One region of the Arthrobacter sp. Y3225209 genome, then DNA from elsewhere that is predicted to be linked to it. Evidence: predicted binding sites of a transcription regulator. Region 1 holds the regulator's gene; the other holds the start of a gene.

Evidence for each region. The regulator HspR, encoded in region 1, represses chaperone genes until heat shock. The targets are predictions, from matches to a motif close to AAGTTGAGTCNNNNNGACTCAACTT.
Region 2: the regulator HspR is predicted to act here: its motif matches at 2,703-2,727, upstream of AC5RVB_RS05295 (Hsp20/alpha crystallin family protein).

What each region holds. Positions count from the first base shown of each region.
Region 1 is NZ_JBNHFW010000005.1:95,641-110,255, forward strand. It holds gene AC5RVB_RS05095 (ABC transporter ATP-binding protein) at 1-1,093, shown strand, start outside; gene AC5RVB_RS05100 (energy-coupling factor transporter transmembrane component T family protein) at 1,090-1,911, shown strand; gene AC5RVB_RS05105 (aminodeoxychorismate lyase) at 1,943-2,818, opposite strand; gene cls (cardiolipin synthase) at 2,903-4,378, shown strand; gene AC5RVB_RS05115 (nucleoside/nucleotide kinase family protein) at 4,403-5,011, opposite strand; gene AC5RVB_RS05120 (low molecular weight protein-tyrosine-phosphatase) at 5,001-5,537, opposite strand; gene AC5RVB_RS05125 (methyltransferase domain-containing protein) at 5,588-6,391, opposite strand; gene dnaK (molecular chaperone DnaK) at 6,635-8,515, shown strand; gene AC5RVB_RS05135 (nucleotide exchange factor GrpE) at 8,518-9,153, shown strand; gene AC5RVB_RS05140 (DnaJ C-terminal domain-containing protein) at 9,294-10,289, shown strand; gene AC5RVB_RS05145 (heat shock protein transcriptional repressor HspR) at 10,352-10,864, shown strand; gene AC5RVB_RS05150 (MOSC domain-containing protein) at 10,927-11,655, shown strand; gene AC5RVB_RS05155 (class I SAM-dependent methyltransferase) at 11,710-12,357, opposite strand; gene AC5RVB_RS05160 (NYN domain-containing protein) at 12,448-13,437, opposite strand; gene AC5RVB_RS05165 (helix-turn-helix transcriptional regulator) at 13,601-14,440, opposite strand; gene AC5RVB_RS05170 (SDR family oxidoreductase) at 14,542-14,615, shown strand, end outside.
Region 2 is NZ_JBNHFW010000006.1:4,548-19,162, forward strand. It holds gene AC5RVB_RS05285 (primosomal protein N') at 1-1,839, shown strand, start outside; gene AC5RVB_RS05290 (hypothetical protein) at 1,853-1,996, opposite strand; gene AC5RVB_RS05295 (Hsp20/alpha crystallin family protein) at 2,204-2,650, opposite strand; gene AC5RVB_RS05300 (phosphotransferase) at 2,769-3,749, opposite strand; gene AC5RVB_RS05305 (MarR family winged helix-turn-helix transcriptional regulator) at 3,891-4,346, shown strand; gene AC5RVB_RS05310 (NADP-dependent oxidoreductase) at 4,387-5,403, shown strand; gene AC5RVB_RS05315 (glycosyltransferase family 4 protein) at 5,455-6,546, opposite strand; gene AC5RVB_RS05320 (alpha/beta fold hydrolase) at 6,549-7,493, opposite strand; gene AC5RVB_RS05325 (aldo/keto reductase) at 7,493-8,329, opposite strand; gene AC5RVB_RS05330 (MIP/aquaporin family protein) at 8,528-9,274, shown strand; gene glpK (glycerol kinase GlpK) at 9,331-10,854, shown strand; gene AC5RVB_RS05340 (flavin-containing monooxygenase) at 11,040-12,386, shown strand; gene AC5RVB_RS05345 (bile acid:sodium symporter family protein) at 12,386-13,381, shown strand; gene AC5RVB_RS05350 (SDR family oxidoreductase) at 13,378-14,382, shown strand; gene AC5RVB_RS05355 (sigma-70 family RNA polymerase sigma factor) at 14,475-14,615, opposite strand, start outside.

The DNA.
Region 1 (14,615 bases):
ACAGAAGCAGCGCCTTGCCCTGGCCTCGGTGATGGCCATGGAACCGGGACTGCTGCTTCTGGACGAGCCCACGGCCAACCTTGACCCCGCGGGCGTTGTGGAGATCCGCGACGCCGTAGGCCGGGTACTGGACCGCACCGGGGCCACACTCATTGTGGTGGAACACCGGGTCCAGGTGTGGGCCGAGCTGGTGGACCGCGTGGTGGTGCTGGCCGCAGGTGGCGGGGTTTTGGCGGACGGCCCGCCCGGCCAGGTGCTGGGTGATCCCGGGCACCGCGAAACCCTTGCCGCGGCCGGCATCTGGCTGCCCGGGACCGCGCCGGAGATACCGGAGGACTCGGGGGCCTCCTGGCATCCCGGCCGTGGTGACGGAAGCCTGCTGCTTTCAGCGCGCGGGCTGGCAGTGAGCCGGACGAATACCGGGCCGCCCGTGCTCACCGGGGCGGATCTGAGCCTGGCGGCCGGCACCGCGGTAGGGATCACCGGGCCCAACGGCGCGGGAAAATCCACCCTGGCCCTGACACTGGGCGGCCTGCTCCGGCCGCATACCGGCACGCTCGAGGCGGCAGCGGAGCTGGCCGGCGCCGCCCGGCGCGAACCTTTCCGCTGGAAATCAGGGGAACTGGTGGAACGGATCGGAACGGTATTCCAGGAACCGGAGCACCAGTTCCTTACGGCCACTGTGCTGGATGAACTGGCGTTCGGTCCGCGGCGCGTAGGCAGGGAAACCGACGGGAAAACGCTGGACCGGGTGCATGAACTGGCGCAGCGCCTGCGGCTGGACCACCTGCTGCAGGCAAACCCCTTCACGCTTTCGGGCGGGGAGAAACGCCGGCTGTCGGTGGCCACCATGCTCGCCACCGCGCCGCGGATCCTGTTGCTGGATGAACCGACGTTCGGGCAGGATGCCCGCACCTGGGCCGAGCTGGTGGCGCTGCTGCGTGGTCAGCTGGCACAGGGACAGTGCGTGGTCTCCGTGACGCATGATGCTGAGTTCGTCCAGGCACTCGCGTCCCGGACGCTGCGCGTGGCGGACGGCGCTGTGACCGAGCTTCCTTCGACACCGGCTGCCGCAGTGCAGGTGAACCCGTGAGCGGGGTGCAGGTACGGCCGGACGGCACCGCCGCGGCACCCGCACGGCCGGGCGGCAGCTTGCTGAAACGCGCAAATCCGCTGTCCAAACTGGCCTCCGCGTTGCTGCTGACCCTGGCTGTCCTCGTCACCGTGGACTGGGTAAGTTCCACCGTGGTCCTGGCGGCCGAGCTTGCCCTGCTGCCGCTGCTGCACATCCGGATCGCCACCCTGATCCGGAGGACCTGGCCCCTGCTGGTGGCCGCGCTCATCGGCGCGTGGGGTACGGCCCTGCTGGCGGAAAAGACCGGCACGGTGCTGTTGGAGGCCGGCCCGCTGGTCTTCACTTCCGGGTCCGTGGCCGCCGGAATAGCGATCGGACTGCGCGGCCTGGCCATTGCCCTGCCCGGTATTTACCTGCTGACCACCACGGATCCCACGGACCTGGCGGATGCGCTGGCGCAAAAGCTGAAGCTGCCGCACCGCTTTGTCCTGGGAGCCCTGGCAGCGATGCGGCTGGTGGGGTTGCTGGTGGAGGAGTGGCGCACGCTCGGACTCGCCCGGCATGCCCGCGGGGCCGGACCGGATACCGGTGCCGCCGCCCGGCTCAAGGGTTTCGGCGGGCAGTCGGTGGCCCTGCTGGTCCAGGCCATCCGCCGTGCCACCCGTCTGGCCGTGGCCATGGAGGCCCGCGGATTCGGGGCAGCGGAACGGACCTGGGCTAGGTCTTCCACATTCAGCGGGGTGGATGCGGCGGTTTTCGGTGCCGGCCTGGCCGTGTCAGCGGGAGCTGTCGCGGCCGCCGTGGCGGCAGGGACCTTCAATTTCATCCTGACCTAGCGCCGCGGAGCCGGGACGCCGGCGGACGCGGCTACAGTGCTGCGTCCGCCAGTTTCACCAGTTCGGCGTTCAGTGTTTCGGAGAAGGGCAGCCCGCGTCCGTCGATGGAACGGACCGGCACCAGCATCCGGATGCTGGAAGCCAGCCAGACGCCGTCGGCCTGGAACAGGTCCTCGGGGACCAGCGGACCGTAGCCCAGCTCCCAGCCGGCAGCCTCAGCCGCCCTGAACAGTGCATCCTGAGTGGTTCCGGCCAGGATGCCGGAGCGGCGCTCGGGCGTGAGCAGCGTCCGCACCCCGTTGCGTTCGGTAGCCAGGACCACCGTGGAGGTTGGACCTTCCAGGACCTTGCCGTCGGAGGACGTGAAGATGGCGTCATCCGCACCGTTGGCCCTGGCATACCGCAAAGCGGCCATGTTTACCGCGTAGGACAGGGTTTTGGCTCCCAGCAGCAGCCATGGCGCCCGGGATGCGGCCAGACTGTCATAGCCGCGGTCCAGCAGCAGCACGCGAATGCCGTCCTTCTGCTGCGCCGCATTGTCCGGTGCGGACGTGACCTGAACCCATGCGGTAGCTTCCCCGGCGCCTTCAACACCCCTGGTGGCCACCAGCTTCACCGCGGCCCGTCCCGTGGGACCCGCATCCCCGGCATGCAGCGCCAACGCGGTGGCAATGGCCCGCTCCCAGGCGGCACGCTCCGGAATCCGCAGGTCCAGCAGGTCCGCGGAGGAACCCAGGCGGTCCAAGTGGGCATCGGGTTTGCGCGGTACGCCGTCCACCGCCAGCAGGGATTCGAAGATCCCGTCGCCGCGCGTGACGCCGAGGTCATTGATCATCAGCGCCGGGACACCGGCGTCGGCCGGGCGTCCGTCAGGGTAGGCAGGATCCAGGAAAACCAGAACAGTCATGCCACCAGCCTAGCCACAAAGACCCGGCCGGGCCGCCGTACAGATAGGCTGTTCACAGGTGCGGCTGCTGGGAGGAGCTTGAGTGTGTACTGGTCTCTGACCGGCCTGGACCCGTCCGGGTGGATAACGGTCGTACTGACCGTGGTGGATTATGCCATCCGGATCATTGCGCTGGGTGTGGTTCCCGGCAACCGCCGCCCCACCACGGCCATGGCCTGGCTGCTGTGTATCTTCTTCCTTCCCATTCCCGGAATCATTCTGTTCTCCCTGTTCGGCAACCACCGGCTTTCCGAACAGCGGGTGCGCCGGCAGGCCGAAATCAACCGTGCCGTCCGAGAAAACACCAAGGAACTGGAAACCGAAGTCAGCACCTATGCCGGGCCTGAATGGGTGCTCAACGCCGCCGAGCTCAACCGCCGGCTGGGCTCCTTCCCCACGCTGGACGGCAACAAGGTGGAACTGCAGCGGGACTACCACGCGTCCATCGAGGAGATGACCCGCGCAGTGGAGAAGGCTGTCCGCTACGTACATGTGGAGTTCTACATCATGGGGTACGACGCCGTGACCCGGGACTTCTTCCATGCACTGAAAGAGGCAGCGGGCCGCGGGGTGACCGTCCGGCTCCTCTTCGACCACATCGGCACGCTGCGGGTCAAGGGCTACCGGAAGCTCCTGAAGGAGCTGCGCAGCAGCGACATCCAGTGGCGGCGGATGCTGCCCATTGAACCTTTCCGCGGACACTGGCGCCGCCCGGACCTGCGCAACCACCGGAAACTGCTGGTGGTGGACGGCGCGGTGGGGTTCACCGGGTCCCAGAACCTGGTGGAGCCGGCCTACCACAAAGCCAAAAACCGCCGTTCCGGACGCAACTGGGTGGAACTGATGGCCCGCGTGGAAGGGCCGGTGGTGGATGAACTCAACGTTGTCTTCGCCACGGACTGGAACGCCGAAACGGATGAGAACCTGGAACGGGAACTGAGCCTGTACGAGTGGACGTTCGATCCCGGTGACGTCACCTGCCAGGTGGTCCCCAGCGGTCCCGGTTTCAGCACGGAAAACAACCTGCGCCTCTTCGCCTCCCTGATCTATTCGGCCTCCGACCGGATCTCCATCACCAGCCCCTACTTCGTCCCCGACGACACCCTGCTGTATGCCGTGACCACGGCTGCCCAGCGCGGAGTGGCCGTGGAACTGTTCGTTTCCGAACAGGGCGACCAGTTCCTGGTGGACCACGCCCAGCGCTCCTACTACGAGGCGCTGCTGGAAGCGGGGGTGCGGATCTACCAGTACCCCAAGCCGCTGGTGCTCCATGCCAAACACTTCACCATCGACAACGAGGTGGCTGTCCTGGGCTCCAGCAACATGGACATGCGGTCTTTCTCCCTGAACCTTGAGGTATCCGTGATGATGTTTGACGGCACCATCGTGGAGCAGATGCGCCGGATCGAGGACACTTACCGTGCCTTGTCCAAGGAACTGCTGCTGGAGAACTGGGTGGGCCGTCCCGTCTGGCAGCGCTACATCGACAACGTTGCCCGCCTGACCGCGACACTGCAGTAACCCTTCCGGGTGTCTGCGCGGACCCTATCCGGCGGCGCCCGCCGGGTCGGCGCCGGACAGCTGTGCCAGCACCTGGCCGAGTGCGGCCGCGGGGTTTGCGCCTGCGCCAACCATCCGCACGGTCAGGGAAGCAGCGGCAGGCACATCATCGGTGGCGGCCCAGCGGCGTTCCTGCGCCGCCCACCGCTCCCAATGCGGGGCATACGTGCTGCCGTCGCGGTCAAGGGCGTACCGCTTGCGGACGGCTTCCTCGCCGTCCACCCACACAACGGTGTCCAGGAGGGCGCGGGCCTCGCGGTGGGCTGCCCCGACGCCTTCGAGAACGACGGCGTCGGCGGGCTCGGTGACCCGCGCGGCGCCGGGCCGGCCGGTATCCCAGTCCCACGCCTGCCAGTGTGCCGGCAGCCCGCGGGAGAGCGGGCGCAGGATGCGCTCCCGGTAATAGGCCATACCGGATTCCAGCCCGTCCCAACCGGGATAAATGTCCTCCAGGTGGAACAGGCGAACGGAGCCGCGGCTGCTGAGGGCAGCGGCCACTTCGGTGGCCAGGGTGGTTTTGCCGGCCCCCGAGAAGCCGTCAACGGCGATGAGCAGGGGGGAAGGGGCTGTGCGTAGCGAAGACTCAGTGCTCATCACGGCTTTCGGGCCGGTGCGCATGCAGGGACGCCACGTAGTCCACTACGCCCGGAACTGCGGCGTCGATCAGCGCGTACGCGGTTTCAAAGTCCTTCCGGTTCCCGTACCAGGGGTCCTCGATACTGAGCCCGGGCGAGGGTTCGGGGCGGCCCGCGGAGGTCTGCAGGGCGGGATCGAAGGCCCGCAGCATCATCACCTTGGCGCGGTCCGCCGCGGTGGGTGCCTGCAGCGAGAGTTCCAGGTAATGCCCGTAGTCCATGGCCAGGATGAGGTCGAGGCTGCTGAACCATTCGGGCTGGAACTCCCGGGCACGGAATGCTGAGATCCCGGCGTCGGGGTAGCCGTGCCGCCGCAGTTCCGCGGCTGCCCGGGTGTCCATGGGCTTGCCTGCTTCCCATCCGGTGAGGCCGGAGGAATCCACGGCCACCCTGGCGCCGGCGCCGGTGAGGGCGCGGTCGAGGGCGAACTGGGCCATGGGGGAGCGGCAGATGTTTCCCGTGCAGACGGTCTGGATGCGGAACATGGCTTAAACCCTACGCACAAACCGCGGGCCCAGCCGGATGGACGTGCGGGCTAGGCGCGCGCCAGCAACTCGCCGCAGGGCATCAGGAACCAGCCGTCCGGCGCCTCCGCCCACGCCTGCCAGCCGGCCGAGATGCGTTCCAGCGCCGCCTGATCCGCCAAACCGCGTTCCAGCGCCTGTTCGGCGAACGCGGACTGAAGGACCCGCTCGGACCAGGAACCGGCATGCCACGCACGCTGTTCCGGTGTGGCGTAAAGCCAGTTGGAGGAGGACGGGGTGATGTCGGTGAACCCGGCCTCCAGCGCCCAGGAGAGCAGGTGCCGGCCGGCATCGGGTTCGGCCTGGTTGCCGCGGGCAATCTGCTGGTAGGTCTGCATCCATTCCGTCAGGGCGGGCGAGGCGGGATACCAGCTCATGCCGTGGAAATCGGCGTCTCGCACTGCCACCAGGCCGCCCGGTTTGGTGACCCGGCGCATTTCGCGCAGGGCTGCCACCGGGTCCATCAGGTGCTGCAGCACCTGGTGGGCATGAACCACGTCAAAGGTTTCATCCGGGAAGTCCAGGTCATACACGTTTCCGGCCGTAAAGGTGGTGTTCTGCAATCCCCGTTCGGCAGCCAGGGTGCGGGCCTGTGTCAGCACGTCTTCGGACTGGTCCAGGCCCGTCACGGGTCCCGGAGCGGTGAATGCCGCGAAATCCGCGGTGATGCTTCCCGGCCCGCAGCCGACGTCGAGCACGCTCATGCCCGGCTGGAGTTCGGGCAGCAGGTACGCGGCGCAGTCCTTCGCGGTGCGGACCGCGTGGGCAGCAACCACGCTGCGGTGATGGCCGTGGGAGTACGTTTCGGGACCCATAGCAGGACCTTACCGCCCGCGCCGGACGGCCGGTATGCAGGCGTCATACCGTGTCACGCAAGACCCCCGGGCGAAGTTGAGTGCGGAAGGCTCAAGTTTGTTGACAAAGAATCAGGGCTGAGTAGAGTTGAGTCCAGAACGCTCAATTGCACTGCCGCGATGTCGGAAGGGGCTCCCCGCCTGGGGTCCGGTCCGCTGACGTCACGGAAGATGCGGGTTTTTCCAAGGAAAGAGGAAGCAAATATGTCACGTGCAGTAGGTATTGACCTCGGAACCACCAACTCGGTTGTCTCGGTCCTGGAAGGCGGCGAGCCCACGGTCATCGCCAACGCCGAAGGCGGCCGCACCACACCCTCCGTTGTTGCCTTCGCCAAGTCCGGCGAGGTTCTGGTCGGTGAAATCGCCAAGCGCCAGGCCGTCAACAACATTGACCGCACCATCGCTTCGGTCAAGCGCCACATGGGCACTGACTGGAACGTGGACGTGGACGGCAAGAAGTACACCGCCCAGGAAATTTCCGCCCGTATCCTGATGAAGCTGAAGAACGACGCCGAGTCCTACCTGGGTGAAAAGGTCACGGACGCCGTGGTCACCGTTCCGGCCTACTTCAACGACGCAGAGCGCCAGGCCACCAAGGAAGCCGGCGAAATTGCCGGCCTCAACGTGCTGCGCATCGTCAACGAGCCCACCGCTGCAGCCCTGGCCTACGGCCTGGACAAGGGCAAGGAAGATGAACTGATCCTCGTCTTCGACCTCGGCGGCGGTACGTTCGACGTCTCCCTGCTCGAAGTCGGCAAGGATGAGGACGAGTTCTCCACCATCCAGGTCCGCGCCACCTCCGGTGACAACCGCCTCGGTGGCGATGACTGGGATCAGCGCATTGTTGATTACCTGCTGGGCCAGGCCAAGGCCAAGGGTGCGGATCTGTCCAAGGACAAGATCGCCCTGCAGCGCCTGAAGGAAGCCGCGGAGCAGGCCAAGAAGGAACTCTCCTCCGCCACCTCCACCAACATCTCCCTGCAGTACCTCTCGGTCACTCCCGAAGGCCCGGTCCACCTGGATGAGCACCTCTCCCGTGCCAAGTTCCAGGACCTGACCAAGGACCTGCTGGACCGCACCAAGAAGCCGTTCAATGACGTCATCGCCGAAGCCGGCATCAAGGTTTCCGACATCGACCACATCATCCTCGTGGGCGGTTCCACCCGTATGCCCGCCGTTTCCGAACTGGTGAAGGAACTGGCAGGCGGCAAGGAGCCGAACAAGGGCGTCAACCCGGACGAGGTCGTCGCCGTGGGCGCTGCACTGCAGGCCGGTGTGCTGAAGGGCGAGCGCAAGGATGTGCTCCTCATCGACGTCACCCCGCTGTCCCTGGGTATCGAAACCAAGGGCGGAGTGATGACCAAGCTGATTGAGCGCAACACGGCCATCCCCACCAAGCGGAGCGAAACCTTCACCACGGCTGATGACAACCAGCCCTCGGTGGCCATCCAGGTCTTCCAGGGCGAGCGTGAGTTCACCCGGGACAACAAGCCGCTGGGCACCTTCGAGCTGACCGGTATTGCACCGGCTCCGCGCGGTGTCCCGCAGATCGAGGTCACCTTCGACATCGACGCCAACGGCATTGTGCACGTGTCCGCCAAGGACAAGGGCACCGGCGCCGAGCAGTCGATGACCATCACCGGCGGCTCCTCGCTCTCCAAGGACGACATTGACCGGATGGTCCGTGAAGCCGAAGAGCACGCTGCGGAGGACAAGAAGCGCCGCGAGGCAGCCGACGTCCGCAACTCGGCAGAGCAGCTCGCCTACTCGGTGGACAAGCTCCTCACCGACAATGACGACAAGCTGCCCGAAGACGTCAAGACCGAGGTCCGCGGCGACGTCGACGCGCTGAAGAAGGCGCTCGAAGGCACCGAGAACGACGACGAGGTCAAGAGCGCGTTTGAGAAGCTGCAGGCTTCCCAGACCAAGCTCGGCGAAGCGATCTACGCTTCGGCTTCCGCTGCGGGTGCCGAAGGCGCTCCGGGTGCGGCCGACGGCACAGCAGGCGACGGCGCGGCAGCCGGCGGTGCAGGCGATGAAGACATCGTTGACGCCGAGGTTGTCGACGACGAAGAGAAGAAGTAACCATGGCTGCTGGAAACGAGCACGGGAACACCCCCGAAGGCGAGGAGCCGATCAGCGGCCAGGACCAGTCCGCGCCGGATGAAGCAGCACAGCAGGATGCAGCGGCAGCCGGGGAGGGCGTTTCCTCCCCGGCCGCCGGGCCGGACGGCGACGCACTGTCCCAGGCCGAGCAGATCCTGAACAACGCTGACGTACCGGCACAGCCTGCGGATACGGGTTCGCCCGAAGCCGCGGAACTGCGCAATGACCTGCTGCGCCTGCAGGCCGAGTACGTGAACTACCGCAAGCGGGTGGAGCGGGACCGCGACGTTGCCCGGGAAATGGCAGTCATCGGTGTGCTGAACACGCTGATGCCCGTCCTGGATGACATCGATGCCGCACGCCAGCACGGTGACCTGGCGGAGGGACCGTTCGCCGCCATCGCCACCAAGCTGGAAAACTCGCTGAAGACGTACGGACTCAGCCGCATCGACGAGACCGGAGTGGAGTTCGATCCGAATATCCACGAGGCACTCATCCAGCAGCAGAGCGCCGATGTCACGTTTGATACGGTCACACAGATCCTGCGCGCCGGCTACAAGTCCGGCGACCGGGTCCTGCGTGCCGCGCAGGTGATTGTTTCGGTTCCGGAACAGTAGTTCCACAGTGTCCGGGGCTGCCCTTGAAGGCAGCCCCGGACATTTCCATAGGCAGGTCCCGCAGCAGGGCCGGCAGTAAGCCCGTCGGCCGGCTCAAACGGCAGCGACGCGGGATCAGTGCACAAGAAAGGGGACGCCAATTGGCTAGTCAGGATTGGGTCGATAAGGACTTCTACAAGATTCTGGGTGTTCCCAAGGATGCGTCAGACGCCGACATCAAAAAGGCCTACCGCAAGCTGGCACGGAAATACCATCCTGATCAGAACCAGGGTGACGCCAACGCGGAGCGGATGTTCAAGGATCTCTCCGAGGCATACTCGGTGCTCTCCGACGCAGAGGAACGCCAGCAGTATGATGCCATCCGCGCAATGGGCAGCGGTGCCAGATTCTCTGCAGGCGGTGCCCCGGGCGGCGGCGGAGCAGGCGGCGCAGGATTCGAGGATATCTTCGGGGACCTGTTCGGCCAGACCGCCCGCGGCGGCGGCCGGCGGACCACGTTCAACGCCGGCGGCAGCAACATCCCGCCGGAGTTCGCCGACCTCTTCGGCGGCGGCGGTTTCGGTGGCGGAGGCTTCGGCGCCCCGCCGCCCAGCAAAGGCGCGGACCGGACAGCCAGCACCACCATCTCCTTCGCGGGGTCCATTAACGGCACCGTGATCGGCCTCCGCGAACCCAGCGGAGAAGTAGTGGAGGTCCGGGTTCCGGCCGGCGTCAAGGACGGACAGAAGATCCGTGTGCGCGGCAAGGGACAGCCCGGCGCCGCCGGTGCCGGGGACCTGATGGTCACCGTGCATGTCACCCCGCACGACTTTTTTGTCCGCGACGGCAACAACATCCGGATCCACGTTCCGGTGTCCTTCCCGGAGGCCGCACTGGGCGCCACCATTGAGGTACCCACGCTGACCTCAGATACCGTGCGCCTGAAGGTACCCGCCGGTACGCCGTCCGGCCGGACACTGAGGGTCAAGGGCCGCGGCGTGCACACGTCCAAGGGCAACGGCGACCTGCTGGTCACCGTGGACGTCGCCGTGCCCTCACGGCTGAACAAAGAGGCCCAGGCCGCGGTGGAGGCGTTTGCCGAGGCCACCAAGGGTGAGGACCCCCGGGCCGGGCTCGCCGCCAAGGCGCGGCTCTAGCCGGCTCCCCGGCGGATTGACCCGCCGGGGTTAGGATTTCAACCAGCAGTGAAGGAGGAACAATGGGCATAGACGTCAACGCGCCTATTTTTGTGATCTCCGTTGCCGCTGAGCTCGCGGAGATGCATCCGCAGACCCTCCGGCAATATGACCGGCTCGGAATAGTCCGGCCCAGCCGGGCGCCCGGGCGGTCGCGCCGGTATTCCCAACGGGATATCGAGTTGCTCCGCGAGGTCCAGAAACTCTCCCAGGAGGGTGTCTCGCTGGAGGGAATCAAACGGATCATGGAGCTGCAGAACCAGGTCACCGGGCTGCGGCAGCGGGTCAGCGAGCTTTCCTCCGAGCTGGAGACTGCCCGCCGCCACACCTCGGACCGCAGCCGTGTCTTCGCGGCCGGCCGGGCCGGCGATGTGGTGACCCTGAGCCGCGGGCAGCGGCCGCCGGCGGCTCCGGGCTCGGTGCAGCAGCTGGGGCTTGTGTCCCTGATGCAGCGCAGCGGCAGGCTCCGCGCACTGCCGGCCGGCAAGTCTGCGGACCGGAACTACGCCGAAGAAGGCTACATCCAGTCGCTCTGAGGGCCTGCAGCACGTTCGCAGCACCACCCCGCGCGGCATGAGATGATGCCCGGATGCGACAGATGGGAAGTCCGGTCGGTACCGTGCGCGCGCTGTACCGCTACCCGGTCAAATCAACCGCAGGCGAGGCGCTGGCCGCCGTCGAGGTCACCCGGCGAGGCCTGCGTGATGACCGCCGCTGGGCGGTTTATACGAACGACGGCGGGATTGCCAGCGGCAAGCGCACCCGCCGCTTCCGGCTGGTGCCCGGTCTGATGCAATGGTCCTCCAGCACCGCGGAGGACGGCGTGCCGCTGCTGACCGGCCCCGATGGGCGGTCCTACCGGGTCGATGAGCCGGCGGCATCCACTGCCCTGAGCTCAGCCCTGGGCCGCGAGCTTCGCGTGCAGCCTGAAACCACGGTGCAGCACCATGACGAAACTCCGCTGCACCTGCTAACCACATCTTCCCTTGCCGCCCTGGACGACCTCACCGGCGCACAGGTGGACGAGCGCCGCTTCCGGGCCAACATCATCATTGATACCGGTCCGGAGCGGGTATTCACCGAGGACGCCTGGATAGGTGCCGAACTGGCCCTGGGCCCGGAGGTGCTCCTGCAGCTGGGGCCGGGCATGCCGCGCTGCGTTATGGTCGACCAGCCCCAGGCCGGCGTCGATGCGGGGGCGAAGGCACTGAAGGTGCTGGGTGCGCATCACCGGGCCGAACTCGGCCTGCAGGCCCATGTGCTGCGCACCGGGATGCTGCGGGCCGGTGACACCGTAACCCTGCACCTTGGGTCCGGTGCTGCCTGAAGGGCAGCATGTCCCTGCTGTGAGGTGACCGCCAGGGCGTAGCGGGCCGACGGGTCAGCGCAGGCGCCGTGCCCGCAGGACCACATCCTCGACGTGGTGCGCTCCGGCGCCGGCCGTGACGCTCCGGGGGCGGGTCTCATTCACCTCCACCGCCCAGTCCCCGTCCAGGGCGGCAGCAATATCGCCGGGCAGGACGTAGGCGCGCATGTCGACGGGAGCCTGGTCCTGCGGTTCATGAACGGCGGGCATCGCATGATGCACCACCAGAAGGACACCGCCGGGGGCGACCGCATGCAACAGCGCCTGCTCGGCGGCATTATTCCCCGTGCGCAGCAGCGCCGGATACTGGGCCGAGACCAGATCGAAGCCTCCGGCCGGAAGGTCCGCTTCAACCAGGCCTGAGTGCAGCCACGTCACCTGCAGGGACCGCTGGGCGGCCTGACGGGCGGCCCGGTCCAGCGCTACACGTGAAACGTCCAGTGCAGTGACGTCCCAGCCCCGGGCCGCCAGCCACAGCGCATCCGCGCCCTCGCCGCAGCCCACGTCGAGCACCCGCCCCGGAGCCATGCCGGCAACCTCGGTGAGAAGTGCGCCATTGGGCTCACCGCTCCACAGCGCATCCCGGCCGGCGTATCGCTGGTCCCAGTCTTCCTGAACGGTTGCCGGGTCCGGTGTGGCGGCGGGATCTTGAGTCGGTTCCATACCTTGAAGCATGCGTCGCCCGGAGGCCGGGCTGCAAACCCCGTTGCCGGACCGGCAAAGGCTGCAGGCCCACCCCGGCCGGGCCGGCTGCTATTCCCGGGCGCCGGCGTCCGGCCGAAGCCGGATGAGCCGCTGCGGGCCGTCGTCGTCCAGTTCCACCAGGTCACTGTGTGAGGAAAGGAAGTCGGTAAAGGAACGGAAGCCAAGCGGCTTCTCGTTGAAGGACGGGTCCATCCGCCGCATCTGGTTCTTCACCGTGCCGGTGTTCAGCCATTCGTCATCGCCCTTGGCATGGCCGATCTTCAGCGCCCGGACCAGCAGTTCCGTGGCGAGCGTCCGCGGATCAATGTCCTCGGCGACGTCCGGTTCCTCGAAACGGGCATCCTCGGTGTGCGAGAACATGGGCACTACGGTGAGCTTGCGCGCCTTGCTGGGGGTCTGGTCCATCGCGGCCTCAGCCGGGGATGGTGATGATCCCGGAGCGGCCTGTGCTGCCTCCGCCTTCACAATGCCGGGCAGGGAATCATAGTCTTCGAATTCGTCACAGGCCGCGGCCAGGGAGGTGCTGGTGGACCCGGCGACACCAATGCCTACAACAAACCGGCCAAGGCGCTTCGACTTCTGTGCCAGGGCAATGTAGTCCGAATCCCCGGCCACAATAATGATGTGCGTGAGGTCAGGCAGGCGGAAAAGGTCCTCGACGACGTCCACGGCGAGGCGGATGTCGGCGCCGTTCTTGGTGCCCCGGGTGGTGGTGGTAAAAAGCTGCGTGAGGTCCACGGCCCGGGACATCAGCTGGCGCTGGTAGCTGGCATTGACCGGCACGGACCAGTCCGCGTAGGCACGGTTAACCACCAGGGTGCCGAAGGACGCGGCGAAGTCGATGATGGCGTTGAAGTCCACGGTGGCCGCGGCGAGCCGGGCAGCGACCTCCGGATCCGCGTCCCTGCTGGTCTTGTCGAAGTTGCGGATCCCGTCACGTTGGAACGCGTTGCGGCCGTGCAGCTGCTGGTAGCGGGAGATCACAATGTTGTCGAAGTCGATGTACAGGCCGACGCGCGGATCGCTCGGTTCATGCATGGGGGAATTCCTTCTGGACGGCGGACGGCTTGCTGCCGCCCGTACCCCCAGTTTCCTGCGGCCGGTACGGCTGGGGCAAACCGGCGTCGGCAGAGCCGGCGGTAAAAGCCGTCACCCTTGCACAGCAGGCCACCCGGAGACACCAGCGGGGCCGGGCAGGGTATCAGCGATCCGGCGTGAACCGCTGCTGGCCAATGACGGCGAGCAGGCCGAGCTTTTGTGCCCCTTCACTGCGTGGGGGCGCGGTCAGCACCAGCAGCGCCTGCCCGCGATCCTCGCTGTACAGCGTCTGGCAGTCCACCTCGATTTCGCCCAGCTCAGGATGCAGGAGTGTTTTATGGTCGGCGAAACGGGTGGCCACCGCGTGGGACTTCCAGATCCGGTCAAACTCCCGGGAGCGGTGCAGCAGCGCCTCAACCACGTCCCGTGCTCCCGCAGTGTTGCCGGAAACGGCGACCCGCAACCCGGCAACCTGCGCCCGGCCCTGCCGTTCCTGGTCACCTGCCGGATAGATGCTGCGTTCGGCGGGGTCCGTAAACCAGCGGTAAACGCTGCTGCGGGCGTGGCCGGTAAACCGCGAATGGTCGCCCAACAGCAACTTGGCGAGCCGGTTCTGGGCCAGCGTTTCCCCAAGCGCGGAAAGGATGAGGGCCGGCGTATCCTCCAGCCGGTCCAGCACCCGCAGGAGGGCGGGCGTCACGTGGGTATCCGGGAAGGTCCGAAGCGGAGGATTCCGATCCGCCAGACGGAACACGTAGTCCCGCTCGTCATAACTGAGCCGCAGGGCCCGTGCCAGGGAGCCCAGCAGCTGCTCCGACGGCTGGGGGCCGCGTGCCTGCTCCAACCGGGTGTAGTAATCAACCGACATGCCCGCCAGGAGGGCAACCTCATCCCGGCGCAGCCCGGAGACCCGGCGCCGCAGGCCGGGGGAGAGTCCCACGTCTTCGGGCAGCAGTGCGTCCCGGCGGGACTTCAGGAAATCGGCGAGTGCGGCGCGGTCCATGGCTCCATCATGATCCACCGCAGCCGTTCCATACAGGGACCGGGAATCCTACGACAAACGCTCCTCTGCCGCCCGTCGGCCGCCCGGCCAAGACTTGGAGCATGAACATTTACGGAAACACCATCTTCATTCCCGGCGCCACCTCCGGCATCGGCCTCGCGCTGGCCCTCCGCCT
Region 2 (14,615 bases), on a different contig from region 1:
ATTTCCCCCCAGCCTGTACTGACCCCCCGGATCCTGCGCCTGGCCGAAGCAGTTGCCGCCCGCTATGCCGGCACCGTGCATGACGTACTGCGAGTGGCCATCCCGCCCCGGGCCGCCAGGGTGGATAAGGAGTTCACCCCCGAGGCCCGGCTGCAGACCCGGGCGGGGGAGCCTCCGGCCGGGGTTCCGGGCGGAACGGAAGATGTCCTGCCCGGCCCGGAGGGCGCCGGCGTCAACCCGTTTGCGCGGTATCCGCACGGTCCCCGCTTCCTGACCCATCTTGCCGCCGGGCACAGTCCGCGCGCCGTACTCTCCTCGCTGGGCGGCTACGGCCCGCGCGACTGGCCCGCTGAAGTGGCCGAAGCGGTCCGGTCCACGCTGATCTCCGGCCGGGGCGCCGTGGTGGTGGTGCCCGACAACAAGGATCTTGCCCGGCTGCAAACGGCGCTCACCGCCCGGATAGGCGCCGACGCCTTCGTCCGGCTCACCGCCGAAGACGGCCCCACCCCGCGCTACCGCAGTTTCCTGCAGCTGCTGCACGGGGATGTCCGGGTGGCTATCGGCACCCGTTCCGCCGCGTATGCTCCGGTGGTGGATCTGGGACTGGCCGTGATCTGGGACGACGCCGATGATCTGCATGCCGAACAGCGGGCACCCTATCAGCATGCCCGTGATGTGCTGCTGCTGCGGGCCGAGCTGGAGGGGGCAGCATTGCTCCTGGCATCGCATTCGCGCAGCACGGAGGCCCAGCGGCTGGTGGCCAGCGGCTGGGCCGCAGGGATTGCTGCGGAGCGCTCCACGGTGCGTGCCTCGGCGCCCCGGGTGGTCAGCACCGCCGATTCCTTCACCATGGAGCGGGACCCGCTGGCTGCCAGGGCACGGATACCGCACACCGCCTGGAAAGCGGCACAGGACGGGCTGACCCGCGGTCCGGTGCTGGTCCAGGTGGCACGCACCGGCTTTTCGCCGGCACTGTCCTGCCAGGACTGCCGGGAACCGGCGCGGTGCCGGAACTGCTCGGGCCCGTTGGGGCTGGCCAGTCGCAACGGTACTCCGGCCTGCCGCTGGTGTGGCCGGCCGGAGCCTATGTGGCACTGCAGCAACTGCGGGGGAGTGCACCTGCGCGGCTCCACTGCGGGGGCAGGACGCACAGCCGAAGAGCTGGGCCGCGCGTTTCCCTCCACCACGGTGATCTCATCGGCCGGAGACCACGTCCGTGCCGAGATTCCCGATGCCCCGGCACTGGTGGTTGCCACGCCCGGCGCGGAGCCGGTGGCGCCGGGCGGCTACGCTGCAGCCATCCTGCTGGACGGCAACGCGATGCTTTCCCGCGAATCGCTGCGGGCCGGCGAGGATACGCTGCGCCGCTGGTTCAGTGCTGCGGCACTGGTGCGGCCGGCTGGCGAAAAGGGACTGGTGGTGGCCACCGCCGATGACAGCACCACCGTGGGACACCTGCTGCGCTGGGACCCGGCCGGCGCAGCCGAACGGGAGCTGGAACTGCGGCGCGAACTCGGGCTGCCCCCTGCCGTCCGCTATGCGGAACTGACCGGGTCCAGGGAAGGCCTCGATGCCTTCATTGCACGGCTGGGGCTGCCGGACGGTACGCGAACCGTGGGACCGGCGCCGCTGGCGGAAGCGGGAACGGGTACGGAGGCACGGGAGGTCCGGGACGGCCAGCTCGGCGGGGCAGGCGGCCGCTTCCGCACACTGCTTTTCTTCCCCTATGCGGCGGCACCGGCCGTTACGGCTGCCCTGCGCTCCACCAAAGCCGCAGCATCTGCCAGGCGTACCGGAGATCCTGTTTACGTACGGGTCGACGGAATAGACGTCCTCTAACCCGGGCCCACGGCTACAACAGTTCCAGCAGCACCGCTGCCGCACCCAGCAGGGACAGCAGCGAGAGCTGGGCTGCGGTACCCAGCCGGGAGAGCCGGCCCAGGAGCCCGCGGGGCACGCCGTGGATCATCCAGCCCGGACGGTTGATGGTGGGCATTCGCAACGTCATCCCTCTTTCCCGTGGAGAAAAAGCCGATTAACACCCAGTATCCCGCCATCCGGAGGCCGTGCCCGAATCCGCTGCCGGTGACATTGGCCACCGCCTGCGGCAGGCAAAAAAGGGGCCCGGGAGATATTCCCGGACCCCTTGGCGCCTATCGGTGTCCCGCCCGCCGGACGGGCGTTCCCTCTTGCGTCCGTGCCGCTAGGCGGATACCGCCTCACGCTGTTCGTCCTGCTGGATTACCGCGCCATCCGCCGGCGCCTGGACGGCAATCTTGCGCGGCTTGGCTTTCTCGCTCACCGGAATGGTCACGCTCAGGACGCCGTTCTCGTAGCTGGCGGCAATCCTCTCGGTGTCGATGCCCTGTCCCAGGTTCAGCTGGCGCAGGAAGGATCCGCTTTCACGTTCCCGGGTCAGCCACTTCACCCCGTCAGCGCCGTGCAGCGTGCGCTGGGCACGGATGGTCAGGAGCTGGCCGTCAACGTCGACGTCGATGGATCCGGGGTCGATGCCCGGGAGATCGGCCGCAAGAATGTAGTGGTCGCCCTGCCGGTAGAGGTCCATGGGCATGCCGCGCAGGGAACCTTCCCCGCGCAGGGCCTGTGCCATCCGGTCGAGTTCCTGGAACGGATCAAACTTCATAGCCATAAGAAATCAACTCCTCCATTCGATCGCTTGAGACAAGCGGTATCCGGTTTCAAAGTTGAGTCAGTGTCACTCAACTTGCGAAAAGAGATTAGCACTCTCATGGCTAGAGTGCCAAGTGTTATTTCTGTGCCCACCGGCTTAAGGTCCAGGCGTGGATCAGCTGTGCAGTGTGCCGCCCGTGGCTGCGCAGTTGCGGGCTCGACTCGACGTCCGGCTGGCATCCGGAATGGATCATGTAGGCCAGCAGTGCCGCCAGGAATGCATCGATATGCTCGGGCGGAACCCCGCGGGTGAGCGCGGACCGCGTTAGCCAGGAATCGACGTCGAGACCGCCGCCGCGCGCGTAGGGCAGCACCCCCACCCAGTCGATCCACGCCGCACCGGTGCCCAGGAAGTTCCAGTCACAGAACAGGGCCTTGCCCGAGCGCAGCAGGATATTGTCCGGCCGAAGGTCACCGTGCAGCACGGAGTCCCCGGCCAGGGCTTCCGGGCTGAGCTCCCACAGCTCCTGCAGGCGGCGGGCATCACCGGCGGTGAGGGACGGCAGGAACCAGGGCGCCGCCCCGCCGTCGGCCACAGCCTGGAACGGGGACGGAACCGCGGTGATGTCCTGTGAAACCGGGCTGCTGGAGAGGTGCCCCGGGAAGTTCGACAGAAGACGGATTGATGCGGTGCAGGATGCCTCTATCGCGGCGAGGTCCGTCCCGGTCCACGGGTGCCCGGGCATTGTTCCGTCCACGGCCTCGTAGGCCAGGAGAAGCCAGTCCGTGTCCGCGGCGGTGACGGTGCGGGTACCCAGCAGGCGGGGCGCCGGCATGTCCGGAGGCAGGAGCGGGGCCACCTGGGCCTCCCGTGCGTAGGCGGGGTAGACAAACGCGTCCGACGCCGGTGCCGCCTTCACGAAAATGCTGCGCCCTTCGCCGTGGGAGAGCACTGCGGCGAATCCCGGCGTAAACCCTCCGCCGGCCGGCCGTACGGACGTGACGCTGCCGCCCAGCAGGTCCGTCAGTTCCTGCCGGACGGGCGCGGGCAGGCCGGCCCAGGGCCGGCGGCTGGCGGTGCGGCGGTAATCGGTGACCGGAACTGTAGGGGAGTGCATCCGCACAGCCTATGCGCCGGAGCCTGCTGTAGCCGGGAACCAACGGCCGGTCCCGGAAGTATGTCCGGCACAGCTGTGGTGCACCCACGGTTGGTGCACCACTTGGTTGTGCACAATTGAATCGTGTCCTAGGGTGGGCGGATGAACGAATCACTGCAGCGTCAGGTGTGCTTTTCGCTGTACTCCGCCTCCCGTGCGGCCACGTCCCTGTACCGGCCCATGCTCGAGGAACTGAACCTCACCTACCCGCAGTTCCTCGTGATGACCCTGCTCTGGGAACAGGACGGGCAAAGCGTCCGGGACCTGGGGCAGGCGTTGGAACTGGACTCGGGCACACTCTCGCCGCTGATTAAACGCCTGGAAGCGGCAGCACTGGTGCAGCGCCACCGCGCCGTCGAGGACGAACGACGGGTCCGGGTCCACCTCACTGCTGCAGGCCGCGCCCTGGAACAGAAGTCCCGGGACCTTCCTGACCGCGTTGCGGCGGCTGCCGGCCTCGACCCGGAGGAACTGCGCAGCCTGCAGGACACGCTGGCGAAGGTGAATTCGGCACTGCGGCAGGCGGTGGTGAAGGACCATGAGGCACCGTCACGGTAAGACCATCCGCACCATCCATCCCAACAGTTAGGTTCAATTGATGAGCACGTACCCCGAAACCGGCCGCGAAATCCACCTTGCTTCCCGCCCCACGGGGTGGCCGTCGGAAGAGAACTTCCGCCTCACCGAGGTGCCGGTCCCGGAACTGCAGGACGGGCAGGTGCTTGTGCGCAACCTGCACATGTCCGTGGACCCCTACATGCGCGGGCGCATGAACGACGTGAAATCCTACGTCCCGCCCTTTAAGCTCGACGCCCCGCTGGAAGGCGGAGCCATCGGTGAAGTGGTGGAATCCCGCTCGGACGCGCACAAGCCCGGCGACAAGGTGGTGCACTGGCTCGGCTGGCGCGACTACGCAGTCCTGGACGGGGCCCGTGCACGTGTCATCGATACCGATCTGGCCCCGGCCAGTGCGTATCTGGGTGTGCTCGGCATGCCGGGTGAAACCGCCTACATCGGCCTGACCAAGGTGGCCGAGTTTCGGGAAGGGGACGTGGTGTTCGTCTCCGGGGCAGCCGGCGCCGTTGGCTCACTGGTCGGCCAGATCGCGAAGGTCATGGGAGCAAAGAAGGTCATTGGCAGCGCCGGTTCGGCGGAAAAAGTCCAGCGCCTGCTTGACCTCGGCTTCGACGAGGCCTTCAACTACCACGACGGTCCCGTGAAGGACTCGCTGAAGCAGGCCGCCGGTGCGGACGGCATTGACGTCTACTTCGACAACGTGGGAGGCGAGCACCTTGAAGCCGCACTCTCGGTGATGAACAAGGGCGGCCGGGTGGCCATGTGCGGTGCGATTTCCCAGTACAACGACAAGGGCGCCGCCTCCGGCCCCCGCAACCTGGCCCTCGCCATCGGCAAGGAAATCACCCTGCGCGGATTCATTGTGGGCAGCTACAGCCGGTATGTGGACGAGTTCAACACCCAAATGGCCACGTGGCTGCAGGAAGGCGCGGTCAGCTATGACGAAACCTTCGTGGACGGCCTCGAAAATGCGCCCCAGGCCTTCATTGACCTGATGAAGGGCGCCAACAAGGGCAAGATGATCGTCAACCTGGGCTGAGCAGCAGGGCAGCTGGCGAGGGACTACGGACGAGGGACTACGGACGAGGGACTAAGGACGACGGCGGCGGCCGGGGAACAGGCGGACAGCCTCCCCGGCCGCTGCCATGAGCTGGCGGGCAGAGACGTCCCAGCCGTAATCGTTCGCCCGCCGGACACCGGCGTCGGACGCCTTTCGCCACCGGTCCGGCTCGGCCAGGGCACGTACCGCGTCCGCGAATCCGGCAGGGGAGTCCGGGTCCACCAGCAGTGCCGCGCCGCCCGAAACCTCCCGGAAAATCGGAATGTCGCTCGCCACCACGGGAGTGCCTACCGCCATCGCCTCGATGACCGGCAGACCGTAGCCCTCGGCCCTGGACAGCGTGACCAGGGCCGTTGCCCGGCGCAGCAGCCGGTCATAGTCCTCATCGCTGACGCCGTTGTGGAACCGGACCCGGGCGCCGGCCGGTACCAGCGCCTCCAGTTCGGCACGCCGTTCGTCACTGATCCGGCTCAGCAGATGCAGCGTGAAGCCCGGCAGGTGCTCCATGCCCCGGATGACGGTTTCCACGTTTTTGTACGGCATAAACGAGCCCATATACAGCAGGGACTTCTCCACCGGGGCATCCGGGTTCCTCGGCGTCGAACCCTCCTGCGGCGCGTTGGCCACCATCCTGACCGGACGGCGCGTGAGCCGGTGCCGGGCCATCAGGCCGCGGGTGGTTTCGCTGATGGTGGCCACAACATCGGCGCGGTTCAGCAGCAGCCGTTGCGGCCAGTACGCCAGGTGGTACAGGCGCCACAGTCCGCGCACGGGCAGCGGCAGGAACCCCGGGGGCGTGGGGTTCTGGTAATAGATCAGATCGTGCAGGGTGAGAATCAGCGGATACCTGCGCCCCCAGCTGCCCATGGTCTGCATCGGCGAGAAAACGGCGTCAGCCCCCAGCCGGTTAACCCGGAGCGCTACGAAGAGCTCGGCAGGGGAGATCGGGCTGTTGATCTTCACCCACGGCAGATCCGGCAGCAGCGCCAGCTGGCGCTCGTCCGAAATCAGCATCAGCACGTCGGCATGCTCGCTGACCGCCCGGATCAGGCTGGCGCCGTACCGGCTGATGCCGTCATGGTGGTCGGTGCGGGTGAACCGGGCGTCCACCGCCAACCGCATCCTCATGAATGCCTCCGGGCCAGGAAATCCTCGATGGCCGCCGCCGCTTCGTTCGGCTTTTCGTAGTGCACCAGGTGCCCCACGCCGGGCAGCATCACCAGTTCGGCATCCGGGATGGTCCGGGCCAGATGCTGCTGCCCGCGAACCGAACCGATGTCATCCAGTTCAGCGGCCACCAGCAGCACGGGCATGGAAAGCCGGGCCGCCACATCCCGCACCGTTTCGGAGATGGACGCCCGGAACGCATCAAGGACCACGGTGCGGTTGGCGAAGGCGCTGAAGTAGGCATCGTGCTGGCCGTGGATCCACCGGCGCAGCCCCGGTTCCCTGGTCTTGGCCATCAGCATGCTCATGCCGCGGACAATCAGCGGACTGCGCAGCAGCGCCATGCCCGGTTTCTCCGGCAGCGCCGCTGCCGCCCGGTAATACAGCTCCGCAGCCTTGCTGGTTATGGCCTTCGGTCCTTCGAGGGCAGGCTCGCAGATGGGGTTTACCAGCACCAGCTCGCTGATCAGCTCCGGGGACTCGGCGGCAACGCGGGAGGCGATGATGGATCCGAATGAGTGCCCGAGCAGAACCGTTTCCGCGCCCAGGCCCAGTTCCGCCAGGGCCGTGCGGACAAATCCGGCGTAGGCCGGCACATCATGCCGGCCGGGCAGCGGGCTGCCTTCGCCGAAGCCGGGCAGATCGGGTACGAGTACGCGGTGGCGGGGGAGGGCCTCCACAATACGGAGCAGGCCGTGGTGGTCGCCGCGAAAGCCGTGGACCATAAAAACCGGAGGGAAGCCGGCGTCGTCCCCGGCACTGCCTGCGGCGCCGGTATCCGCAGGGGCGAAGTCCCAGCACCGCTGCGCCGTTCCGGCAACTGTGATCGGGCGGGCCTCAGCTGTCCGGGAGAGCTGCACGGGGACGGCATGCGACGCCGGGTCCGCCGTGGTGCCCGGCATCAGTTGACCTCGTCCGGGTGGGATCCCGAGCGCTGCCCACGGTCCAGGCCGTCAATGGCGGCTCGCTGTTCATCGGAGAGTTCGAAGGAGAAAACATCCAGATTGCCCGCGATCCGCTCCGGCGTGCTGGCCTTGGGGATCACCACGTTTCCCGAATCCAGGTGCCAGCGCAGGATCACCTGGGCAGGGGTCCGGTTCAGCTCCGCCGCAATCCGCAGAACCACCGGATCCGCCAGGACGGCGCCGCGGCCGAGCGGGCTCCATGCCACGGTCTGAATACCCAGCCGCTGATGCAGGCTGCGCAGTTGGTCCTGCTGCAGCCAGGGATGCAGTTCAATCTGGTTGACCGCAGGAACAATACCTGTTGCCTCCAGCAGCTGCTCGAGGTGGGCGGGCTGGAAGTTGGAGACCCCGATGGCGCGGACCCGGCCGGAAGCGTAGAGCTCCTCGAGCGCCCGGTACGTGTTCACATACTCGCCGCGCTGAGGGCATGGCCAGTGGATGAGGTAGAGATCCAAGTAGTCCAGGCCCAGCCGGGACATCGAAGCATCGAAGGCCTGCAGAGTGGTGTCGTAGCCCTGATCGTTGTTCCAGACCTTCGACGTGACAAACACATCGCTGCGCTTGGCACCGCCGTCCGCCACGAAGCCACGGACAGCCTCACCCACGCCCGCTTCGTTGCCGTACAGGGCCGCGGTGTCCACATGGCGGTACCCGGCGGTGAGGGCCTCACGGCACAGTCCGGCCGCATCCTGGGACGGCACCTTGTAGGTGCCGAAGCCAACCTGGTCCATAAGGACGCCGTTATTGAGCGGGATTTTCGGTGCCGGCTGCATAGGACGACTTTACCGAGGCAGGGGCACAGCGCTGAAATCCTGCCCTGACTACCTGTTTCATCCCCCTAAGATTGGCGCGCCGACAAACAGGTCGGCTAAGGTAATGGCGCTTCTTGCAAAAGATTGGTTGCATAGAAACCAAGAGTCCGCACACCCGCTTGGGTTGTGGACAGATACGAATGATCGGAGGAGTCGATGGTGACTCTGGGTGAAGTTTTCATCAGTGAGCTGGCGGGTACCGCCATTCTCATTATTCTCGGCTGCGGCGTTGTTGCCAACGTGGCCCTGGCCAAGACGAAGGGAGCCGGCGGCGGCTTCCTGATGGTCAACTTTGGTTGGGCAATCGGTGTATTTGCCGGTGTCTACGCTGCCGCCATTTCCGGCGCGCACATCAACCCCGCCGTCACCGTGGGCCTGTGGGCAAGCGGCGCCGACGAGTATGCCCCCGGTGTCGAAGTTTCCTTTGCCTCAACGCTGGTGTACTTCGCCGGACAGATGGTCGGCGCGATGATCGGCGCCTTTGTCGCCTGGCTCGCGTACAAAAAGCAGTTCGACGACGAACCCGACGCCGCCAACATCCTGGGCGTTTTCTCGACCGGCCCGGCCATCCGCTCCTACGGATGGAACGTTGTCACCGAGGTCGTGGGCACGTTTGTCCTCGTCTTCACCATCGTCGCCTTTGCAGGTACCCCGTCGGGCCTCGGCCCGCTGGCCGTCGCGCTGGTCGTTCTCGGTATCGGTGCCTCCCTCGGCGGCCCCACCGGCTACGCCATCAACCCTGCACGTGACCTCGGACCCCGCATCGTCCACGCCCTGCTGCCCATCCGCAACAAGGGCAACAGCGACTGGTCCTACTCCTGGGTTCCGGTTGTCGGTCCGCTCATCGGCGGCGCCCTGGGCGGCCTGCTGGGGGCCCAGATCCCCCTTCCCGTCCTTCCGCTGTAACCCACACGGCCGCAGCCCGGCCATACGTCTAAACCCCCACTCAAGGAGCAGAACCAATGCCTGACAATCCCAGGTACATCATCGCCATCGACCAGGGCACCACCAGCAGCCGGGCTATCGTGTTCGACCATGACGGAAGCATTGTTTCCACCGGGCAGAAGGAACACGAGCAGATCTTCCCGCACGCCGGATGGGTGGAGCACGATCCGCAGGAAATCTGGACCAATGTGCGCGAGGTTGTCGGCACCGCGCTGTCCAAGGCAAACCTGACCCGGCACGACATCGCGGCGGTGGGCATCACCAACCAGCGCGAAACCGCCGTTGTCTGGGACCGCAAGACCGGCGAGCCGGTGTACAACGCCATTGTCTGGCAGGACACCCGGACCCAGCCGATCGTCAACGAATTGGCCAAGGACGGCGGCCTGGACCGCTTCAAGGACACCGTTGGCCTGCCGCTGGCAACGTACTTCTCCGGCACAAAGATCAAGTGGATCCTGGACAATGTCGAAGGGGCCCGGGAGCGGGCCGAGGCGGGGGACCTCATCTTCGGCAACACGGATTCCTGGATCGTCTGGAACCTGACCGGCGGACCCGACGGCGGTGTCCACATCACCGATGTGACCAACGCGTCCCGCACGCTGTTCATGAACCTGGAAACCCTGACCTGGGATGAGGACATCCTTCGGGAATTCGGCGTGCCGAAGTCCATGATGCCGGAAATCCGTTCCTCCTCCGAGGTGTACGGCCAGGTGGCCGGTTCGCAGCTGCTGCGCGAAACCCCGGTGGCCGGCATCCTGGGTGACCAGCAGGCCGCGACCTTCGGCCAGGCAGCCTTCACCAAGGGTGCTGCGAAGAACACCTACGGCACGGGCTGCTTCCTGATCTTCAACACGGGCGAGGAAATTGTCCGTTCGGAGAACGGCCTGATCACCACGGTTGCCTACCAGCTGGGTGACGCCAAGCCGGTCTACGCGCTGGAAGGCTCCATTGCGGTTACCGGGTCCCTGATCCAGTGGCTGCGGGACAACCTGGGCATGATCGACAGCGCTCCGGAAATCGAAGAACTGGCCCGCAAGGTGGAGGATAACGGCGGCGTGTACATCGTCCCGGCATTCTCCGGCCTCTTTGCACCGTACTGGCGCTCCGACGCCCGCGGCGCCATCGTTGGCCTGACCCGTTACGTGAACAAGAACCACATTGCACGCGCCGCCCTGGAGGCCACCGCCTTCCAGACCCGCGAGGTTCTTGACGCCGTGAACGCTGACTCCGGTGTTCCGCTGACCGAACTGCGCGTTGACGGCGGCATGGTGGCCAATGATGAGCTCATGCAGTTCCAGGCCGACATCCTCGGCGTGGACGTTGTCCGCCCGAAGGTCATTGAAACCACCGCGCTGGGTGCCGCCTACGCCGCCGGCCTGGCCGTCGGATTCTGGAATGACACCGAGGAACTCTCCCAGAACTGGGATGAAGGCAAGCGCTGGAGCCCGCAGATGGAAGATTCCGAGCGGCAGCGCCAGATGCGCCTGTGGAAGAAGGCCGTCACCAAGACCTTCGACTGGGTTGATGACGACGTCCAGTAACCTACGGTCCCAACCGGCGACAGAGCTCGTCGGGTAACGGCTGGCAAATGCCCCGGCGGATATCCGCCGGGGCATTTGCGTACCCGGAGTTCGTCACATTCGGCGCGTTGGTTGGCGGCCGCGGGACAGGTTCGGTAGCGTTCGGTCAGCATCAATGGTGATGCAGATCACAGAAACAGGTAGAAGTGTCTTCCGAATCCAATACAACACATACGGCGCTTCCGGTTGCCGTTATCGGCGCCGGGCCCAGCGGCCTTGCGGCCATGCGTGCACTGGCAAAACAGGGACTCGACTTTGTGGGCTTCGAACGCCACACCGAGGTCGGCGGGCTCTGGAACATCGGGAATCCGGCCAGCACGGTCTATGAGTCCGCGCATCTGATCTCCTCCAAGTCCACCACCCAGTTCAGCGAGTTCCCGATGCCGGAGGGAACCCCGGACTATCCCGGGCATAGGCACCTGAAGGCCTACTTCACTGCCTATGCCGAGCACTTCGGGCTGAGCCACCGAATCCGCTTCGGCACAGCGGTCACGTCCGCAGTACCGTCAGGGGATGCCTGGACCGTCAGCTGGGACGGTCCCGACGGGCCCGGAAGCGGCAGGTTCAGCGCGGTGATGGTCGCATCCGGAACACTGCACACTCCGTCGGTTCCGCGTTTCGCCGGACAGTTTGCCGGCGAGATCCTTCATTCCGCGGCCTACAAGCGGGCAACTGAGCTGGCCGGGAAGCGGGTACTGATAGTCGGGGCAGGCAACAGCGGCTGCGACATAGCGGTGGACGCCGTGCATCACGCAGCCGCCGTTGATATCAGTGTCCGCCGCGGTTATTACTTCGTGCCCAAGTATGTTTTCGGCCGGCCGACGGACACCCTCAACCAGGGCCGGCCACTGCCGCGCCCCCTGAAACAGTTCCTGGACAAGCGGCTCCTGCGCATGTTCACCGGGGATCCGCAGCGGTACGGATTTCCGAAGCCGGATTACCGTATCTACGAGTCGCACCCGGTCGTGAACTCCCTGGTGCTGCACCACCTGGGACACGGCGATCTCCGGGTCCGGGCGGACATAGACCGGCTGGACGGGCACACGGTGCACTTCCGGGACGGCACATCGGGGGAGTATGACCTGATCCTGCTGTCCACGGGGTACCTGCTGGACTATCCGTTCCTGGATCCACAGCTGCTGGGCTGGACCGGACCGTCACCGTCGCTGTACCTGAACATCTTCAGCCGGCAGGCCGCCAACCTGCTGATGATCGGCATGGTGGAAGCCTCGGGCCTGGGCTGGGAAGGCCGGTACCGGCAGGCCGAGCTGGCCGCGGCCTATCTTGCGGCCCAACGCGACGATCCGGCGTCGGCGGAGCGGTTCGCCCGGCGCATCGCCGGGCCCGGCCCGGATGTCACGGGCGGGTACCGCTACCTCGGCCTCGACAGAATGAGCTACTACGTCAACAAAGACGCGTACCGGGCCGAACTGGACGCCCACCTGGAACAGCTGGCTGCGCCCGCCCCGGCACGGGACGAGGTGAATGCCTGATGTCCATTGACGACGTTGTCCTGAGTTTCACCCCGGGGTCCCTGGTGATCCTGAACGTGGTCCTTGCGGTCATCATCCTCGGCATCGCCCTGGAAGTCCGGCCGGCTGATTTCCAAACCGTGCTGCGCAGCCCCAAGGCGGTACTGGTGGGCATTGCCGCCCAGTACCTGGTGTTGCCGGCAGTAACCGTGGGGCTGGCCCTGCTCCTGAATGTGCCGGCGTCGATTGCGCTGGGCATGATCCTGGTGGCGTGCTGCCCGCCCGGCGGGATATCCAACGTTCTCACACACCGGGCCCACGGAAACGTGGCACTCTCGGCGTCCATGACCGCGGTGTCGAACCTGGTGGCCATTGCAGTGATGCCGTTGAACGTAGCCCTGTGGGCACGGCTGAACCCGGGCACCGAATCCCTGATGCGGGAATTCTCGCTGGACCGGTGGGAGATGCTGATCCAGGTCCTGCTGATCATCGGACTTCCCTTCGCCCTGGGGATGCCGCTGGCCCGGCGTTACCCGCGCATTACCGCTAAAGTGCGGCCCTGGGTCCAGCGCATCGGCCTGATCGCCCTGCTGGTTTTTATTGTTTCGGGCACGGCGAGCAACCTCGGGCCGCTGCGCGAACACCTGGGCACCATCTTCCTGGTGGTACTGCTGCACGACGCCGTGGCTTTGGCCGTGGGCTACTGGACTGCGGCAGCCGTTCGGCTGGACGAGCCCAGCCGGCGTGCCTTCGCCTTCGAAGTGGGAGCCCGGAATACCGGCCTGGGACTCGGCCTGACCCTGACCTTTTTCGCCGGGTTGGGCGGTATGGCCATGGTTGCTGCCTGGTGGGGCATCTGGGACATCCTGGCCGGACTCCTGCTGGCCGCCTGGTGGCGGCGCAGGGACGCCCGGGCAGGCAGGGCAGCGGCCCAACCGCCGGCTGCTGAACCGCCGGCTGCTGAACCGCCGGCTGCTGAACCGCCGGCCGCGGCAACAAACGGAGCAGACCGGTGACCCGCGTCTGCGTTACGGGCGGCAACGGGTTCCTGGGCAGTGCCGTGGTGGCACGGTTGGCCGAACACCCCGATATCACCCATGTACTGAGCCTCGACATCCGGGAACCGGCTCCGGAGCGACGGCTCGACGGCGTCGCCTACGCCCTCGCAGACGTGTGCTCACCGGAGGTCGCGCGGTTGCTGGCAGAGCACCGGATAGACACGGTGGTGCACCTGGCGGCAATCGTAAACCCCGGGAAAAGCACCACCCGGGAACAGGAATACCGGGTGGACGTGGACGGGTCACGCAACGTCCTGGCGGCCTGCATTGCCGCCGGCGTCAAACACGTGATCATTTCCTCCTCCGGGGCCGCCTACGGCTACCACCCGGATAACTCCCCGTGGCTGACCGAAGCCGACCCGATCCGCGGCAACGACGAATTCGCCTATTCACAGCACAAACGCCTGGTGGAGGAGGAGCTGGCCCGGGTCCGCGTTGAGCATCCGGAACTGAAGCAGACAGTTTTCCGGATCGGCACCATCCTGGGGGAACGGGTCCGCAACCAGATCACCGCCCTGCTGGACGCCCCGCGGCTGCTGAGGGTGGCGGGCAGCGAGTCACCCTTCGTTTTCGTCTGGGATGAAGACGTTGCCGGGGTGATGGTGCAGGCTGCCGTCACCGGCCGCAGCGGCATCTACAACGTGGCCGGCGACGGCGCACTGACCGTCCGGGAGATCGCCGCGCTCCAGGGGCGGGGCACCATCACGGTCCCGGCTCCGGTGCTGGCCGCAGCGCTCTGGCTCGGCAGCAGGCTCCGGCTGACGGTGCACGGTCCGGAACGGGTGCGGTTCCTGCGCTATCGGCCGGTGCTGGACAACAGGGCACTTAAAGCGGAGTTCGGCTACACCCCCGGCCGCACGAGCAGGGAAGCGTTCCTGGCCTTTCGGGCGGCGCGCGAGGCACAGGAAGCCGGCGAGGCGCAGGGAGCCCGCAGGCGCCGGGATGCGGCTGCACGCTAGGGCCGGGTGCACTTGGATGACGGGCGGGCCTGCGGCGCCGGGAAATTCCCCGGCGCCGCAGCGCTGCCGGTCAGGAGCCGCAGCACCGCCGGTCAGAAGTAGGACACTCCGTTGGTTTTGAAAGGCAGTCCCAGGCCGCCGGCCACTTCCGCCAGCAGTTCCGGGCAGAAGTAGTACCATCTGAGTTCACGGATCAAGGTGTCCTCATCTTGGCAGCCGTCGGCTGCGCGCAT